DNA from 2 places in the Rhizobium sp. Nf11,1 genome. Region 1 is predicted to be linked to the other one. Evidence: riboswitches for the same ligand, from Rfam matches in the RefSeq annotation. Region 1 holds a riboswitch; the other holds the start of a gene.

The links. Region 1 has a riboswitch for cobalamin ahead of bluB (5,6-dimethylbenzimidazole synthase). Riboswitches for the same ligand answer to the same signal wherever they lie in the genome.
Region 2: linked by a shared signal. The riboswitch ahead of nrdH (glutaredoxin-like protein NrdH) and the one ahead of bluB (5,6-dimethylbenzimidazole synthase) in region 1 are both predicted to bind cobalamin.

Annotation. Positions count from the first base shown of each region.
Region 1 covers NZ_JBOBHU010000010.1:36,508-43,764, reverse strand. Annotated here, with positions in the region: gene ACQ7C1_RS16285 (NAD+ synthase) at 1-1,239, shown strand, start outside; gene ACQ7C1_RS16280 (TolB family protein) at 1,284-2,114, shown strand; gene ACQ7C1_RS16275 (3-deoxy-7-phosphoheptulonate synthase) at 2,791-3,858, opposite strand; cobalamin riboswitch at 4,140-4,325, shown strand; gene bluB (5,6-dimethylbenzimidazole synthase) at 4,368-5,057, shown strand; gene ACQ7C1_RS16265 (DUF2865 domain-containing protein) at 5,061-6,161, opposite strand; gene ACQ7C1_RS16260 (ribonuclease H family protein) at 6,599-7,126, shown strand.
Region 2 covers NZ_JBOBHU010000038.1:8,263-15,519, forward strand. Annotated here, with positions in the region: gene ACQ7C1_RS30550 (TIGR03862 family flavoprotein) at 1-311, opposite strand, end outside; gene ACQ7C1_RS30555 (MerR family transcriptional regulator) at 382-804, opposite strand; gene ACQ7C1_RS30560 (heavy metal translocating P-type ATPase) at 876-3,134, shown strand; cobalamin riboswitch at 3,344-3,567, shown strand; gene nrdH (glutaredoxin-like protein NrdH) at 3,829-4,050, shown strand; gene nrdI (class Ib ribonucleoside-diphosphate reductase assembly flavoprotein NrdI) at 4,064-4,465, shown strand; gene nrdE (class 1b ribonucleoside-diphosphate reductase subunit alpha) at 4,444-6,612, shown strand; gene nrdF (class 1b ribonucleoside-diphosphate reductase subunit beta) at 6,808-7,257, shown strand, end outside.

The DNA.
Region 1 (7,257 bases):
GGTATCAGGCTCGGCATTCCGATCTGCGAAGATATCTGGGGTGATCTCGGCGTTTGCGAGACGCTGGCCGAAAGCGGGGCGGAGATCCTGCTGTCCCCGAACGGGTCTCCCTATTATCGCGGCAAGGTCGATATCCGTCACCAGGTGGTACTGAAGCAGGTGATCGAGACCGGCCTGCCGCTGATCTATGCCGCCCAGCTCGGAGGGCAGGACGAGCTCGTGTTCGACGGGGCGAGCTTCGCCTTCAATGCCGACAAATCGCTCGCCTTCCAGATGAGCCAGTTCGAGACGGCACTTGCTGTGACGACGTGGAAACGTGGGGAAGCCGGCTGGCGCTGCGCCGAAGGACCGATGGCGCGTATTCCCGAGGGCGAGGAGGCCGATTATCGTGCCTGCCTGCTCGGCTTCCGCGACTACGTCAACAAAAATGGTTTCAAAACCGTCGTTCTCGGCCTTTCCGGCGGCATCGATTCGGCGATCTGCACAGCGATCGCGGTCGATGCTCTCGGAGAGGAGCGGGTGCGAACGGTGATGCTGCCCTATCGTTACACCTCGGAAGATTCACTGAAGGATGCAGCCGACTGTGCCAAGGCGCTCGGCTGCCGCTATGACATCGTACCGATCGAGCAGCCAGTAACCGGCTTCAGCAGCGCGCTGTCCAACCTCTTCGAGGGAACGGAGAGCGGAATCACCGAGGAGAATTTGCAGAGCCGCGCGCGCGGCGTCATCCTGATGGCGATTTCCAATAAATTCGGCGCGATGGTGGTGACGACGGGCAACAAGTCGGAAATGTCGGTTGGTTACGCCACGCTCTATGGCGACATGAATGGCGGCTTCAATCCCATCAAGGATCTTTACAAGATGCAGGTCTATGCGCTGGCGCGCTGGCGCAACGAGAATGTGCCGCCGACTGCGCTCGGGCCGTCGGGCGAGGTGATCCCGCAGAATATCATCGACAAGGCGCCATCGGCCGAGCTTCGTCCGGACCAGAAGGACCAGGATTCGCTGCCGCCCTATCCCGTCCTCGACGATATTCTCGAGTGCTTGGTGGAGAAGGAAATGGCGGTCGAGGAGATCGTCGCGCGCGGCCATGACGTGGCGACCGTTCATCGAGTCGAGCACCTGCTCTATCTCGCCGAATACAAGCGCCGGCAATCGGCGCCGGGCGTTAAGATCACGAAGAAGAACTTCGGCCGCGACCGACGCTACCCGATCACCAACAGATTCCGGGATCGCTGACGAAATCGAGATCGCTGACGCAATCGAGATATCAGGGAGGCAATATGCGCAGCTCGGTCGAGATCTACAATGTCGGAACGGGCAGGGCTCGCGAGGTTTGGCAGACGGACAGGCTGGTGGAGGCGCCGAACTTCTCGCCTGATGGTTCCTACCTGCTGCTCAACGGTGACGGGCTGCTCTTCCGGCTGCCGCTCGATGGCGGCGAGGTGGTCAAGGTCGATACGAGCTTTGCCGTCAATTGCAACAATGATCACGGCATTTCACCTGATGGCACCAAGATCGTTATCTCTGACAAGACCGAATTCGGCAAGTCGGCGATCTATATCCTGCCGATCGCAGGCGGCACGCCGCGGCTCGTCACGCAAAACCAGCCGTCCTATTGGCATGGTTGGTCGCCGGACGGGCGGCAGCTGGCCTATTGCGGCATTCGCGACGATCTCTTTGACATCTATACCATTTCCGTTGATGGCGGCGCCGAGACTCGGCTGACCCATGGCGAGGGCCGCAATGACGGACCGGACTATTCCGCCGACGGACAATGGATCTACTTCAATTCCAGTCGCACCGGGTTGATGCAGATCTGGCGTATCCACCCCGACGGTACGGGCCTCGAGCAGGTGACGTCGGACAATCAGGGCAACTGGTTTCCCCATCCATCGCCCAAAAACGACAAGGTGCTGATCCTGTCCTACGATCCTTCGGTCTTCGACCATCCGCGCGATCTCGACGTGCGGCTGCGGCTGATGGACATGGACGGCGGCAATCTGAAGACGCTGTTCGAGCTGTTCGGCGGGCAGGGCACGATCAACGTGCCCTGCTGGTCTCCTGATGGCGAGGAATTCGCCTATGTACGGTATTTTCCGGCGAAATCTTGAGAGGGCGCACCGCCAGTTCATGATGGCGGGATGCAGTCACTGATTAGCGGGGGCTGTTTCCGCCGGACACAATGTTTCAGAAGCGCGGTGCACAGTAACTCTTGAGTGCCCTCCGATGCTTTGTAGTTGCACCGAAACAGACTCACCCCCGGAAGGGGGAAATTTTGAATCGATACTTGAAACTGTGGTCGGTCCCGACTGAAATGCCACTACGGTTGTCTCCGGTCGACCATACTTGGATGTGAACGAATAGAACACGATCGAGGCGAACTCATCAACGCCTCCATCTCGTGTTTTCGTCACCGCGACGATTTGGTTGTTATCGCAAACGACAAGACTAACTTCTGCGCCATCAACATACCATTGACCGGGCAGCTCAGGTGAAAGCACCCTTACGTTCCAACCCCGCTCGCTTGAGATGCGCCTGGCCTCATCTAGCGAGCTACCTAATTTAAAAACGCTTGGGCTATCAGCTGTGTCAGCCTTGGCGCGCTCGGCACTGAATCCCATGGTTGACGCGATACAACAGGCTAAAAGCAAGCGAGCAGGTGCGGCAATCAAGTTTCTTGTCCTTAAAATATTCAGTCATACGGCGTACGATTGCATCGATGCCGCCGACTCCACAAGCCATTTTTGAATGGGCGGCGGGTCTGCCCGCCGCGTTGAATGCGGCCGCCTAAGCGGCAACGGCGGCCTTGCGGCGGTCGCGGACAGCCTTGGCGAGATCCTCAAGTACTTCCACCGATATATCCCAGCCGATGCAGCCATCGGTGATGGACTGGCCGTAGACCAGCGGCTTGCCGGGGATGAGATCCTGGCGACCGGCGACGAGGTTGCTTTCGATCATCATGCCCTTGATGTGATGCTTGCCCGTGGCGATCTGTCCGGCGACGTCCTTGACCACCCCCGGCTGGTTCATCGGATCCTTGCTGCTGTTGGCATGGCTGGCGTCGATGATGATGCGCGGGGCGACCCCGAGTTTCAGGCATTCCGCTGTGACGGCTCCGACATCGGCCGCCTCATAATTCGGCCGCTTGCCGCCGCGCAGGATGATGTGGCAGTCCTCATTCCCCTTCGTCGAGGCGATTGCCGCCTGTCCGGCCTTGGTGACGGCCGGGAAGTGATGCGGCTGTGAAGCGGCCAGGATCGCGTCGAGCGCGACGCGTGCGCCGCCGTCGGTGCCGTTCTTGAAGCCGATCGGGCAGGAGAGGCCGGAGGCGAGCTGGCGATGGATTTGGCTCTCGGTCGTGCGCGCGCCGATCGCACCCCAGCTGACGAGGTCGGCAATGTATTGCGGTGTGATCGTCTCGAGGAATTCGACCCCGGCGGGAAGGCCCATCGCGTTGATGTCGAGCAGCAGCCTTCTGGCAATTCTCAGCCCTTCCTCGATACGGTAGCTGCCGTCGAGATGCGGGTCGTTCATCAAGCCCTTCCAGCCGACTGTGGTGCGCGGCTTTTCGAAATAGACGCGCATGACGATTTCCAGATCACTGGAGAAGCGCTGTCGCTGCTCGGCCAGCCGCGCGGCATACTCGCGTGCAGCAACCGGATCGTGGATGGAGCAGGGGCCGATGACGACGATCAGGCGGTCGTCTTCACCCTCGAGAATCTTATGGATCGCGTGGCGGTTGCTGGTCACCGTCTCGCTGACGGCGGCGGTTCGGGGGATTTCCGCGATGACATCGGCGGGTCTGGTCAGCGGGGTGATCTCGAGAATACGCAGATCATCGATGGTGTCGGGCACGGCATGGCTCCTGTTTGGTCATACCGTGCGGAACAGAAAAGCCGCCAGGTAGACTAGCGGCTGTTCGGGTTGTCGTCGCGTTGAATTCAGTTACGCACAGACCCGCATCCGCTGGAAGCAGCGGTACGAATAAAATCGCGAGGAGGCGTAGGCTGAAGTCGTCGACATTCCGCGTATGTAGCGTCGCGGCCGCTCATTGTCACGCAAAATTTGCGAGGCGAAATCACGGGTTCGCCTCTTTAAGGCTGACGTGCCGACGCTTGCCTCCGTTCCGATTTCCTGAAATAGATGCGCCGTCAGGTGCCCGCCGTCCAGGCGGGAGAATCGGGAATCCGGTGCAAGGCCGGAACGTGCCCAACGCTGTAAGGCCGACGTCTGCCGCTTCATCACGCCACTGGCTTTGCCGGGAAGGCTGCGGCAGATGGATGAAGCCGAGTCAGAAGACCGGCCTGGCGAGATAGACCCAACCCGCGCGGACGGCGGGCGGTTGCGTTGTTGGGGATTTGACGATGCGACCCTCTTATGCGGATGCCCTTTCGGCGGCATCCGGTTTTTCCATGGCCGAACGTGAAGCCGTCTATCACGCAATCATGACGCGGCGTGACGTGCGCAGCCAGTTCCTGCCCGATCCCTTGCCCGACGATGTCGTGGCGCGGCTCCTGACCGCCGCCCATCATGCGCCGTCGGTCGGCTTCATGCAGCCATGGAATTTCATTCTCGTTAAAAGTGCAACCGTCCGCGCCCGCGTGCGCAACGCCTTTGCCGTGGCCAACGAAGAGGCAGCTTCGATGTTCGAAGGCGAGCGGCGGCAGGCCTATCGATCCCTCAAGCTCGAAGGCATCGTGGAGGCGCCGCTCGGCATATGCGTAACCTGCGATCCCACCCGCGGCGGCAGCGTGGTGCTGGGACGGACGCACAATCCGAGGATGGATTCCTATTCGACCGTTTGCGCCATTCAGAATCTCTGGCTCGCGGCCCGCGCCGAAGGGGTCGGCATCGGCTGGGTCAGCATCTTTCATGAAGGCGACCTGAAAACAATTCTCGGCATACCGGAGCATATCGAGGTGGTCGCCTGGCTCTGCGCCGGCTTTGTCGACCGTCTTTATGACGAACCGGAACTTTCGGTCAAAGGTTGGCGGCAGCGGCTGCCGCTCGAGGAACTCGTTTTCCACGACGGATGGGGACGCAACGACCCGTAGCAATTACTGCTGCTGTGGTTGCGGGCCCGGCGTCGCCGGATTGGCAAGGTCGATCGAGCCCTGGTCGCCGGCAAGGAATTGCGGGCCGACCTGACGAACCTTGTTCTGCGTGGGGTCGTAGGGACGTTCGGCAACGGATGGCTGCGGCGGGGCTGATGCTGCCGCAGTATCTTTCGTCGGCGGTTTAGTGCGGACCGTCGTGATCGAGCCCTGCTGCGGCGGTTCGCTCAGGGCCTGCTTGCCGCGCATCTCCTCGTAATAGGCGGTGAGATTGCAGGCGCAGGAATTTTTCTCGCCAGGCGCGCGGTTCTTGTAGACAAAAGCGTTCTTCATGGCGCTATAGGGCGCGCCCGTTGCGACCGAGATCATGTTCGAGGAGTCGGTGCTGGTCACGTCGCGATAGAAGAGCTCGGTTTCAATGCCGGGGCACATCTTGGCGCAGGTCTGGGCATCGCGGCCGAAATCCACCGAAGTGGTATTTGAGCTGATCGGGAAGAAGCCACCGTCGCAGCTGCGCACGCAGATGGTGCTGATCGGTGAAAACATTTCGGCCCTCGGCAGGCCGTAACGCAGATCGGTCTCTTCACCGCCGCCGAGCGGAATGAAGGTATCGGTGCGCATCGCCTGTTCCTCGACACTCGGGGCGGGGTCGTCTGCGCTACGCTCGGTCGGGGCATAGAAATTGTCGCTGTTGCAGCCGTTGCGTTCGAGTGCCGCCGTCAATTCTCGGCGCGAGTCGTCAGTGCCGTCACCCTGGTTGCGCAGCTCGTCGCGGCGCTCCTGGAGATAACGGATATTGTCGATCATCCGGGCTTCGGCGTCAGAGAGTTCGGCGCAAAAATCGGCGTTGTCACTGCCAATCACGACCATGCTGCCGGAAGTGCATCCGTTATTGCGCAGATCGTTGCGGACCTTGCGCAGCTCGAGGTTCTGCTCGGCCATGGCATTTGCATATTGGCGCGCTTCCGGCCCATTATTGCTACCGATCGATCGTGGCAGGTCGGCAAGGCGACCGCGCAAGTCGTTGCAAATAGCGCTGGTCTGTGCTGCGGCCGGTGATGCCAGCGCAAGCACAAGAGCAAGAGACAGATTTCGGCGTTTCACGGCGTCGTCCGGGAATGAGAAAGTGTCGATCGGTCAAAGGTGGCGTCCATCCGCCGTACCTTGTCTCTTAACGTGTTTCTCTTAATAAGCTTGGATCAATTCCTAGCGCATTTTCGAGATTTTATCCAGAAGATGTGGGTAATCTTCCGTTAGGTAAGTAGAACTTCGACGAGGCGCTCATCTGGTATGAGAAGCTCATGGGACGTCCGCAGAAAGCAAACCGATACCGGGCATGGCTTAGTGGCGTAACATGGGCGGGGCCGCCCTGCAGGACGGATTGTCCATGGCGCTGCCCCTCACAGTTTCCCATCGGCAGTAGGCGCTTTCGGTGCCACCGTCGTCAATAGTTGACACGAGGGAACGTGCAATTCCAATGTCGGCTGCGGGTGGCCGTCGCAAACCGCGCAGGTCAGGGCAGGGGCGCAGCGAAGGCGAAAATGGCAGGCATTTGCAAGGAGCTAAGCTCCCCCACAACGACGGCCCCGACAGCCCAACACGGTCTCCACGTCTTCGTGGATGGTTGTTATGACCCCGGTTCCGGGCACGGAGGCTGGGCCTTTGTCGCCTATCGCGATTCTGTGGAAATCGCGTCCAGCTTCGGCGGTGTGCGTGAGTCCGCCAATAATTCGATGGAATTGACCGCCGTCTTGCAGGCAGTCATGTGGATCAGTAGCGATGCAACGGGCGAAGCCGCGACCGTCTGGTCGGATTCGATCTATGCCGTCAAAGGCTGCAACGACAGGCGGCACATTTGGAAGAACAACGGCTGGAAGAAAAACAATCCGAATGGGAACGCCCGCAGCCGGGCAATCGCTAATGCGGAACTCTGGAAAGCGGTCGATCTTCAGCTATCCCGGAACGCCCTCGTAACCATTGCCTGGTGCAAGGGCCATTCCGGCATATCAGGCAACGAACGCGCGGATGAGCTTGCGGATGGAGGACGGCTGTCGATACGGGGCCCGTGATATGGGGATATCCACTGGCTGCGGATGCCTGGGATGGCACGGCGTCAAAACTCCACGCGGCGCGATTGCATCAGGGCACAAGGCCGCCGCCAGAGATGGCATAAATGCACCCTTCAGTGATTTCCGGTTTA
Region 2 (7,257 bases), on a different contig from region 1:
AAAACCCGGCCGGACGAGCCGACGAAAGTTTCCGTCCCGAGCCCTGCGGCCCAATCCCTGATATCACCGGGAGTAAAGGCGTCGAGAGCGGGACGTAGACGGGCTGAAGCCGTTCCGAAGCGCGTAACGAAACGGGCATAATCCTCGGAATGGGTGATGTTGAGGCCCGACTTGCCGGCCAGCAGGAACTTGCGGGCGAAGGTCGGCATCGCGTCGTAGATCGCCACAGCATGGCCGGAGAGCGAAAGCAGCTCGGCAGCCGCAAGACCCGTGGGGCCGCCACCGATGATCGCAATCCGTTTCTGGCTCATGATGTCTTCGCCCGATTCCTTCCGGCGCAGTTTTGGCGCGGTCGCCGCTCACCTGCAAGGGTGCAGGTCGTCAATGGTGAGAATGCATGCATTGACCATGGTCGGCGAGAATCTCTATGACCCGGCACTGGTCGACGCGGCCGTGGCCGCAGCCCTCCACCATCATTTCCAGCTCGGCCTTCAAAGCCATCAGGCTGCGGATGCGCTGCTCAACCTCAAGGAGGCGAGCCTTGGCGATGGCGTCGGCCGAGGCGCAGGACTGGTTCGGATCATCCTGCAGCGTCAGCAGCGTGCGGATTGCCTCGATCTCGAAACCGAGCTCGCGCGCGTGGCGGATGAAAGCGAGGCGGCTGATGTCGGCAGGTTCGAAGGATCGCTGGTTGCCTTCGCTGCGGCTCGGGGCCGCAAGCAGGCCGATGCTCTCGTAATAGCGCACCGTCGGCACCTTGACGCCGCTCCGGCGTGCGGCTTCGCCGATGGTGATCTTTTTCATGATTTTCCTCTTGCACCTCTAGTCGCTAGAGGATGTAGGAGAAATGCTTCTATTTGGCAAGGAAGCGGATCATGGCGGAGACGAGCGAGACACGGTACCGGGTCGGCGGCATGGATTGCGCCGCCTGCGCGACCAAGATCGACGCGGCGGTCAGACGGGTGGCAGGCGTTGCTGATGTTTCCGTGTCGGTGATGGCGGGCACGATGACCGTCCGGCATGACGGCAGTGACCTCAAGGCGATCGAGAAGAAGGTGACGGGGCTTGGTTATTCCGTCTCGCCCTTTGCCGGAAGCGCAGCCCCTATACCTGAACGCCGCTTGCATCGTCATGACCATCATCATGATCACGGCGATCACGCAGACCACCACCACGCCGGTCATGATCACAGTCATGAAGGCCATGGTCACGACCACGCCCGTGGCGAAAAGGAAATCGAAGGCCTGCATGGGCACGGCTACATGCCGATGACCGGCCCCTGGTGGAAGAGCAGGAAAGGGCGGTTGACCATACTTTCCGGTGCAGCGCTCGTTACCGCTTATACTATCGGCCATCTCGTGCCGGCAGTCGCGTCCTATGCCTTTATCGTCGCCATGCTGGTCGGTCTGGTGCCGATCGCCCGGCGCGCTGTCATGGCGGCCCTCTCCGGCACTCCTTTCTCGATCGAGATGCTGATGACGATCGCCGCCGTCGGCGCCGTCATCATCAACGCGGGAGAGGAAGCGGCAACCGTCGTCTTCCTGTTCCTCGTCGGCGAGTTGCTCGAAGGGGTGGCCGCGGGCAAGGCGCGTGAAAGCATCCAGTCTCTAACGGCCCTGGTGCCGAAAACCGCACTGCTCGAAGACAATGGGCAGATGCGCGAGGTGCCGGCGGAAAGCCTTGCCGTGGGGGCGATCATCATGGTTCGTCCCGGCGACCGCATCTCGGCCGACGGCATCATCGTTTCAGGCGAGAGCGTGATCGACGAGGCGTCGGTGACGGGCGAGAGTACGCCGGTGCGCAAGGGCGTCGACGCCGTCGTTTATGCCGGTACGGTGAATGGCGATGCGGTGCTCCGGGTTCGTGTCACGGCGGCCGCAGCCGACAATACCATCGCCCGTGTCGTCAAGCTGGTGGAGGAGGCGCAGGAATCCAAGGCGCCGACGGAACGCTTCATCGATCGGTTCTCGCGCTATTATACGCCCGGTGTTGTCGTGGTCGCCGCACTCGTCGCGGTCGTTCCGCCGCTTTTCTTCGGCGGTTTGTGGCACGAATGGATCTACAAGAGTCTTGCCATCCTTTTGATCGGTTGCCCTTGCGCACTGGTGATCTCGACGCCAGCGGCGATCGCCGCTTCGCTGTCGGCAGGTGCGCGGCGCGGGCTCTTGATGAAGGGCGGCGCGGTCCTGGAAACGCTCGGCAAGGTGACGATGGTCGCCTTCGACAAGACAGGCACGCTGACCGAAGGCAAGCCCAAGGTGACCGACATCGTCTCCTTCGGATTGAGCGACGCGCAGCTCTTGTCGCGTGCGGCCGTGCTGGAGCGGGGGTCAAGCCATCCGTTGGCACTCGCCATCCTCAACCGCGCCAAGGCCGATGGTGTTCCGGTGCCGCCGGCTTTTGAACTCGAGGCGCTGCCGGGCAAGGGCGTCCGTGGCAAAGTCGGGGGCGAGACGCTGGATCTGCTGTCGCCGTCCGCTGCCCGCGAGCGCGGCGCGCTCAGCGCCGAACAGAGTGCACGCATCACTGACCTGAACGACGAGGGCAAGAGCGTGTCGGTGCTGCTTGTCAACGGCGCTGCGGCCGGTCTGATCGCCATGCGTGACGAGCCGCGTGAGGACGCGGTGGCCGGGCTCTCGGCGCTCAAATCGGCCGGCGTCAAGGCGATGATGCTGACTGGGGACAACAAGCGGACGGCAGCGGCCGTTGCCGGCATGCTCGGCATCGACTGGCGCGGAGAGATGATGCCCGAGGACAAGCAGCGGGTCGTCGGTGAACTGAAGCTCGAGGGTTTCACCGTCGCCAAGGTCGGCGACGGTATCAACGACGCGCCGGCGCTCGCCGCCGCCGACATCGGTATCGCCATGGGCGGCGGCACCGATGTGGCGCTGGAGACGGCCGATGCCGCCGTGCTGCACGGGCGCGTTGGCGACGTGGCGCGAATGATCGCGCTTTCGCAGCGGACGATGCGCAATATCCTCGAGAATATCACCATTGCACTCGGGCTGAAGGCTGTCTTCCTGGTGAGCACGATCATCGGGATCACCGGGCTCTGGCCGGCGATTCTCGCCGATACCGGAGCCACCGTGCTGGTTACGATCAACGCGCTCAGGCTGCTCCGCGTAGAGGAATAAATCCTTTCCTCTTCGGAGCGCCGATTAGGGCCGATCCGGAATCGAAAACCGCAGAGCCGGCTACAGGCCGGCTCTCGTCGTTCAGGCCTTCTCCACAGTTCGTTTTGTTTAAGCCTTCATTATCCATGTTTTTCACAGGAACGCAGTGATTTCAAACCTGCCGTAACGCAACGCACAAACCATCCGTTGACGTGAATTTCGATTCGCGTACTATATCTAGTGTTCAAGGTTCCTTCGATTCGTGAGGATCGCGGGCTAAGACGGGAATATGGTGCGTCTCGCCATGAGGGTGGGGCAAGGCCGGAGCTGCCCCCGCAACTGTGAGCGGAGAGCAACTGTCCGATTTCGGGTCACTGGGGCATGATGCCTCGGGAAGGCTGGGCAGGTGCTTCGACCCGTGAGCCAGGAGACCTGCCTTGAATGAAACGTCCACGGGCGGGGTGTCCGGAAGGTCGCGTGCATGCAGCGGAATGATCCGCGCTGTTGCGCTGCCCCGAACGACCGCATGAGCACTTCGGGGTTTGAAGTCATGTCGAGAGCATCAAGGCCGGCGCCCGCGCACATCCTGCGAGGGACCAAGTCAGGCGTTTAAAGCGCCAACCTTGCCAGATCACTATCAAGCATTTCCCCGGACGCCGCATGGCGCCCGATCCCAGTCCTGCGTCCTGAATTCATTGACTTCACGAGGAACATGATGAGCGTTACCGTTTACAGCAAGCCGGCCTGTGTCCAATGCACGGCCACTTACCGCGCCCTCGATCGCCTGGGCGTGGATTATGAGATCGTCGATATTTCCGAGGATGCCGAAGCGCTCGATCGCGTGCGTGGCATGGGCTACATGCAGGTTCCGGTCGTCGTTGCCGGCGAGCAGCATTGGGCGGGCTTCCGCCCCGACATGATCAGCGCGCTCTCCTGACCGGAGAAAAGGAGTGGGGCTGATCGTCTATTATTCCAGCCGATCCGGGAACACCCATCGTTTCGTCGAGAAGCTGGGATTGCGCGCGGCGCGCATTCCCCTCGGCGCTGAGGCCATCCACATTCGCGAACCCTATGTGCTGATCTCGCCTACCTATTGCGGAAACGGCGGTAAAGGGGCCGTGCCCAAGCGGGTGATCCGCTTCCTCAACGAGGCGGAAAACCGCTCCAACATCCGCGGCGTGATTGCTGCGGGCAACAGCAATTTCGGCGAGACCTATGGGCTCGCCGGCGATGTCATCTCGAAGAAGTGCCGGGTGCCGTACCTCTACAGGTTCGAGCTCCTGGGAACTGCCGAGGATATCTCCAATGTCAAAGACGGGATGGGACGATTTTGGACACGGGAACAAATCTGACGCGGGACGCGGGCGCAAAACCGCTGAAAGCGGCCGAAACACTCGACTATCATGCACTGAACGCGATGCTCAACCTCTACGACGACGAGGGAAAGATCCAGCTCGACAAGGATCGCGTGGCGGCCAAGCAATATTTCCTGCAGCATGTGAACCAGAACACCGTGTTCTTTCACAATCTTCGGGAAAAGCTCGATTACCTCGTCACGGAGGGCTATTACGAGCAGGAGGTTCTCGACCAGTATTCCTTCAATTTCGTCCGCGACCTGTTCGATCAGGCCTATGCCAAGAAATTCCGGTTTCCTACCTTCCTCGGGGCTTTCAAATATTACACCAGCTATACGCTGAAGACCTTCGACGGAAAGCGCTATCTCGAGCGCTACGAAGACCGCATCTGCATGGTGGCGCTGGCTTTGGCGCGCGGCGATGAGGCCCTTGCTCGCGACATAGTCGACGAGATCATTTCCGGCCGCTTCCAGCCGGCAACGCCCACCTTCCTCAATGCCGGCAAGAAGCAGCGCGGCGAACTCGTTTCCTGTTTCCTGCTGCGCGTCGAGGACAACATGGAATCGATCGGCCGGTCGATCAATTCGGCGCTGCAGTTGTCGAAACGCGGCGGCGGCGTGGCCCTGTCGCTGACCAATATCCGCGAGGCGGGCGCGCCGATCAAGCAGATCGAAAACCAGTCCTCCGGCATCATCCCCGTCATGAAGCTCCTGGAAGACAGCTTCTCCTATGCCAATCAGCTCGGTGCGCGGCAGGGGGCGGGTGCGGTTTATCTGAACGCCCATCATCCCGATATCATGCGCTTTCTCGACACCAAGCGTGAAAACGCCGATGAGAAAATCCGCATCAAGACGCTGTCGCTCGGCGTTGTCGTGCCCGACATCACCTTCGAACTCGCCAAGAACAATGAGGACATGTACCTGTTCTCGCCCTACGACGTGGAACGGGTCTACGGCGTGCCTTTCACCGAGATTTCGGTGACGGAGAAGTACCGGGAAATGGTGGCGGACGCCCGCATCTCGAAGAAGAAGATCAAGGCGCGCGAATTCTTCCAGGTCATCGCCGAAATCCAGTTCGAAAGCGGCTACCCTTACATCATGTTCGAGGACACGGTGAACCGCTCGAACCCGATTGCCGGGCGCATCTCCATGAGCAACCTCTGCTCGGAGATACTGCAGGTGAGCGAGGCGAGCGACTATCATGACGACCTTTCCTACAAGCATCTCGGCAGGGATATTTCCTGCAATCTCGGCTCGCTGAACATTGCTGCGGCGATGGATTCGACCGACTTCGGCAAGACGATCGAGACCTCGATCCGGGCGCTGACAGCGGTGTCCGATATGAGCAATATCTCCTCGGTTCCTTCGATCGAGAAAGGCAATGACGAGAGCCATGCGATCGGCCTCGGGCAGATGAACCTGCACGGATACCTCGCCCGCGAACGCATCTTCTATGGCTCTGAGGAAGGCGTCGATTTCACCAACATCTATTTCTATGCGGTGACCTATCACACGCTGCGTGCCTCCAATCGTCTGGCGGTCGAGCGTGGTGTGAGCTTCAAGGGGTTCGAGAATTCGAAATACGCTTCAGGTGACTATTTCGACAAATATACCGAGCAGGAATGGAAGCCGGCCACCGAAAAGGTGCAGGCGTTGTTCGACAAATCGGGCATCCATATTCCGACACAGCAAGACTGGGTGGCGCTGAAAAAGGCGGTGATGGCCTCAGGCCTCTATAACCAGAACCTGCAGGCGGTGCCGCCGACGGGCTCGATCTCCTATATCAACCACTCGACTTCCTCGATCCATCCGATCGTCTCGAAGATCGAGATCCGCAAGGAAGGAAAGATCGGCCGCGTCTATTATCCGGCGCCGTTCATGACCAATGACAATCTCGACTACTATCAGGACGCCTACGAGATCGGGCCGGAGAAGATCATCGACACCTATGCGGCAGCAACCCAGCATGTCGACCAAGGCCTGTCGCTGACCCTGTTCTTCCGTGATACGGCGACGACGCGCGACATCAATAGGGCGCAGATTTACGCCTGGAAGAAGGGCATCAAGACGATCTACTACATCCGCCTTCGCCAGATGGCACTTTCGGGTACGGAAGTGCAGGGGTGTGTGTCGTGTACGTTGTGATTTGATTTCGCTTGTGAGCACTGCCCCTCACCCTAACCCTCTCCCCGTTCTGACGGGGAGAGGGGACTCGCCACACGAGCCGGCAATAAAGACGGATAAGGGTGCGGCATACCCCCTTCGCCCCGCAAGCGGGGAGAAGGTGCCGGCAGGCGGATGAGGGGCAAATCCGGATACATTCCTCAAGAGGACCACCTTATGAACATACAACTCAAGCCAGCCTCGCGCGTGCGCGCCATCAACTGGAATCGCATCGAGGACGACAAGGATCTCGAGGTCTGGAATCGCCTCACCGGCAATTTCTGGCTGCCGGAAAAGGTGCCGCTGTCGAACGACATCCCTTCCTGGGCGACGCTGACGGCGGCCGAGCAGCAGCTGACCATTCGGGTCTTCACCGGATTGACGCTGCTCGACACGATACAGAACGGAGTCGGCTCCATCAGGTTGATGGAGGATGCGGCGACGCCGCATGAGGAGGCAGTGCTTTCCAACATCTCCTTTATGGAAGCGGTGCATGCCCGTTCCTATTCCTCGATCTTCTCTACGCTGTGCTCGACGCCTGATGTCGATGATGCCTATCGCTGGTCCGAGGAGAATGAATTTCTTCAGCGCAAATCAGCGCTGGTCATGGAGCAATATGCCTCCGGC